One region of the Ammoniphilus soli genome, then DNA from elsewhere that is predicted to be linked to it. Evidence: predicted binding sites of a transcription regulator. Region 1 holds the regulator's gene; the other holds the start of a gene.
What was found. Region 1 encodes CtsR, which represses protease genes until heat stress. Its sites were predicted from a motif close to ATGGTCAATAAAGGTCAAACA; they were not measured.

Region 1 (2,206 bases):
CGTGGTTTTTAGGTAAGCCAAACAGGAAAAGCTAATGGTTAAAGGAGGTAGAGGATAATGGGTAACATCCCTTTTGCTGCTATATTTGACATGGACGGCACGTTGCTCAAAACAGAAGAAGTGGCAGTTCCGGCTTTTAAGAAAACTTTTGAGAAGTTAAAGGAAGACGGCTCCTTCCAAGACCGCATGCCTACAGATAAGGAAATAACCGATGTATTCGGTATGACCCTTGAGGAAATATGGAATAAGCTTCTTCCGGGAAAGTCTGAAGAAATCAAGAAAAAAGCAGACCGCATGATGTTGAAATATGAATTGGAAATATTAAAGGAAGGAAAGACACACCTATATCCGGGAGTCAAAGAAAACCTGCAAAAGCTAAAAGAACAAAACATCCCATTATTTATCGCCAGCAATGGCTTAGATGAATATATAAAAGGGGTTTGCGACTGTTTTCATATCACAGACTGGTTTGAAGATTTATACAGTGCGGGGAGATTTCAGACAGAAAGCAAGGATGATCTTGTGGCCAAGCTATTGAATGATTATGGCATTTCCCAAGCCGTAATGGTTGGAGATCGAAAATCAGATATTCAAGCTGGTAAGGCGAATGGTCTTTATACTATAGGGTGTGCTTTTGGTTTTTCCAATCAAGGGGAGCTCGCCGAGGCGGACGTAATTATTAAGGATTTTTCTGAGATAGTCGAAATCATTGAAAAAAGATTAACAAGTGTCAAGATGGGCTAAAATAGGTATGGAAGATAGTTGCGAAAATGGCGAATTGATACTATAATTAAAGTCAAAGAAAGTCAAAGTCAAAGGAAGCGATGAGTGTGAGGAGGTGGATCCGTGCGAAATATCTCTGACATCATTGAACAACACCTCAAATCCATCTTGCAAGAAAGTCGGAGCGGAATTATTGAAATCCAACGCGGTGAATTAGCGGATCAATTCCAGTGCGTCCCCTCACAGATCAACTATGTGATCAGTACTCGTTTTTCTGTAGAGAAAGGGTATATGGTTGAAAGCAAACGGGGAGGCGGTGGATATATTCGCATCCGCAAGGTGGAGATCTCCGGAAGCAAGAACTTTTATGAGCTTCTAATGGAGATGGTCGGCAGCTCGATTAACCAGTCCACTGCGGAAAATATCTTGATTCGGTTAGAAGAAGACGGGTTCATTTCAGCGAGGGAAGCCCAAATCATGAAAGCTGCCATATCCCGGGAAGTCTTGTCTTTTGAGCTCGGCATTCGGGATCACCTTCGGGCGGCGATTATGCGGGCGATGATTACTCAGATCTTTATGCACAATGGAGGGGAGTCATCATGATTTGTCAGGAATGCGGAGAACGTCCAGCAACACTGCATTTTACTAAAATACTAAACGGAGAAAAAACCGAATCCCATCTCTGCGAAGTTTGCGCCTCGGAAAAAGGAGAGATGTTCGGAGGGCCATCGGGTAATTTCTCGATCCATCACCTGCTTTCTGGTTTAATCAATTTTGAACATGGAAGCTCCATTGGCGGGGTCAGCGCGGAGAAGCCCTTGCGTTGCGAGACATGCGGATTAACTTACTCGCAATTCAGCAAGAGCGGCCGATTCGGTTGCGTTGATTGCTATTCCAGTTTTGCAGGAAGGCTTGATCCTCTTTTTCGGCGAATCCACGGCAGTATGGAGCATAGCGGAAAAGTTCCTCAAAGATCAGGAGGAAAAATCAGGATCAATAAGGAAATTAATCAGTTAAAGACCATGCTTCAAGAAAAAGTGGCAGCAGAAGAATTTGAACAAGCAGCAGCCATTCGGGATCAAATCAAAAAGCTTGAAAAGCAGCTTGCTAATTCTTAAGGTAAAGGAGGAGCATCGATGTCGTTGCAGCGATTCCTTGAAAAAGCGGTAAGCGAATGGATGAGTGGAGAAGGTCCCGACTCCGATATCGTCATAAGCAGTCGGGTTCGCTTAGCAAGAAATTTGCGTGAACATCCCTTTCCCATGCTAGCTACGGAAAGTCAAGCGAGAGAAGTGATCCGTAAGGTGTCAGAAGTCATTAATACGGATGATTTTCAAGCGCTTGACCGTTTCGAAAAGCTGAGTTTGAATGATGTATCAAGGCTGGAAAAAAGGGTCTTAGTTGAAAAACATTTAATTAGCCCCCATCTAGCTGATGAGTCTCGCCATGGTGCGGTGATCTTGAGTGAAAACGAAGCGGTCAG
Region 2 (2,206 bases), on a different contig from region 1:
TTCCAGCGTCTCATCCCCCTCAATCAAGGGCCAGCCGTAATTTGCTCCAGGCTCTATCACATTGATCTCATCATGTGCCGATTGACCGTGCTCCGAAGCATAAAGCTGGCTTGTTTCGGGATGCCAGGCCAATCCTTGCGGGTTCCGATGTCCATAGCTGTATACTGGCGAACCTGGAAACGGATTATCGTAAGGAATCGTACCATCCAATCCGATACGGAGAATCTTCCCTCCTAAGCTTTGCTCTTGCTGAGCCAGTTCCGGCTCATATCGGTCCCCGACAGTAATGTATAAATACCCGTCCGGCCCAATTTTAATTCGCCCTCCGTTATGATTTCTTTCACCGGCCAGGCCATCCAGCAAAACCCGGTCAACCGTTGCCCGATTATCTTGCTCCTTCAATCGAAGCACGCGATTAAGAATTTCACCATCCTTCTCATAGGTATGGTACACGTATAAGTAATGATTTTCCTCGAATTGAGGGTCGAGTGCCAACCCAAGAAGCCCTCCCTCCCCTTCACTGTGAAAAGGAGCATCAAATCGGATCACTGGCTCGGGAAGAACTTCCTCGTTTACAATCACCCGAATAGAACCAGGCCGTTCCGTGAAAAAGATTCGCCCATCAGCCGCTATATCCATCTCCCAGGGTACATCCAGCCCTTCAGCCAGCGTCTCAACTGTATACGGAATTCCTCCTTTGGATTCACGCTCTATCGATTGGTTCGTACAAGCAGTCAGAACCAGTACCGTGAGCATCAATACAGCTCTTCTTAAGCTCAAATCCCTCTCCCCTTCCTAAAGTTAAACCATTCAGCTTTCCTGTTAGCAATATTTTACTATTGAACGTCAAAGAAGGTCAAACTATAATCAAGATAGCGATAGGTCAAAGAAGGTCAAATCCTTCTAACCTACAATAGCTTATATCAAACCATAACGCTCTTTAGTTTATATATATTGTTGAATTCATATAAAGGAGGTAAGGCACATGCATTGCCAAGGTTGCCATCAAAACAAGGCTGAGATCTTTATGAATATCAGACGACAAGATAAAGTTCAAAAATTTTACCTCTGCTATGATTGCTATACAAAAGCAGGGCTAAAAACTGGAGGTTTCTCTAACTCTTTTACTCAATTTCCCGGATTCGACGAATTCTTTAAAGGTTTGGGTAAATTATCAATGGATCCATCCATGGCAAAGGATAAATCACAACCCTACGCATCCGGGCAAAGCGGAATCTTGAATGAAGTAGGACGAAATCTAACCGATGCCGCCAAAGCAGGACTTATTGACCCTGTCATTGGACGTGATCAAGAAATCGATCGCGTCATTGAAATCCTGAATCGCCGAAATAAAAACAACCCGGTTTTAATCGGCGAACCAGGCGTAGGTAAAACAGCTATAGCAGAGGGATTAGCCTTAAGAATAACCGAAGGAAAAGTTCCATCAAAACTTCTCAATAAAATTGTATATACCCTGGATGTCTCCTCTCTTGTGGCCGGAACAGGCATTCGCGGTCAATTTGAAGAAAAAATGAAGCAAATCATCAGTGAATTGCAAAATCGAAAGAACGTCATCCTATTCGTGGATGAAGTTCATCTTCTGGTAGGTGCAGGATCTGCCGAAGGCTCAATGGATGCCGGCAATATCCTAAAGCCTGCACTAGCTCGCGGAGAATTGCAAATCGTTGGAGCTACAACATTGAAAGAATATCGCAAGATTGAAAAAGATGCCGCCTTAGAACGCCGGTTCCAGCCTGTCATTGTCAAAGAGCCGACAGCAGAGGAAGCTATCCATATACTAAAGGGGATTCGCCCCAAATATGAATCCTATCACCATGTCACGTATTCGGATGAAGTCATTGCCGCATGTGTAGAATTATCCCAGCGATATATTCAAGATCGATATCTGCCGGACAAAGCGATTGATCTCTTGGACGAAGCTGGTTCTAAGCTAAATCTGCGCTCTACCTCCGGACAGAGGAAAGAAGAATGGCAAGCGCGGCTTGAGCAGCTCCACGTGGAGAAAAAAGAAGCTACCGAAAAAGAAGACTATGAACGCGCGGCCAAGCTGCGCGATGAAGAAGCCCAGCTTCTTCAACAAATGGAGCAATTAGATCGCCAGGAAGAACATCCCCTTGTGACAGTGGAAGATATTCAAGAAATCATTGAGCGTAAAACAGGTATACCTGTGAGAAAGCTGCAACGT

Region 2: a site for CtsR is predicted at 880-900, ahead of ABLT31_RS09355 (ATP-dependent Clp protease ATP-binding subunit). Genes of this name have one in related genera too.

What each region holds. Positions count from the first base shown of each region.
Region 1 is NZ_JBEGDL010000019.1:89,653-91,858, reverse strand. Features, by position in the region: gene ABLT31_RS26530 (HAD family hydrolase) at 58-744, shown strand; gene ABLT31_RS26525 (CtsR family transcriptional regulator) at 847-1,326, shown strand; gene ABLT31_RS26520 (UvrB/UvrC motif-containing protein) at 1,323-1,841, shown strand; gene ABLT31_RS26515 (protein arginine kinase) at 1,860-2,206, shown strand, end outside.
Region 2 is NZ_JBEGDL010000003.1:335,230-337,435, forward strand. Features, by position in the region: gene ABLT31_RS09350 (PQQ-dependent sugar dehydrogenase) at 1-780, opposite strand, end outside; gene ABLT31_RS09355 (ATP-dependent Clp protease ATP-binding subunit) at 986-2,206, shown strand, end outside.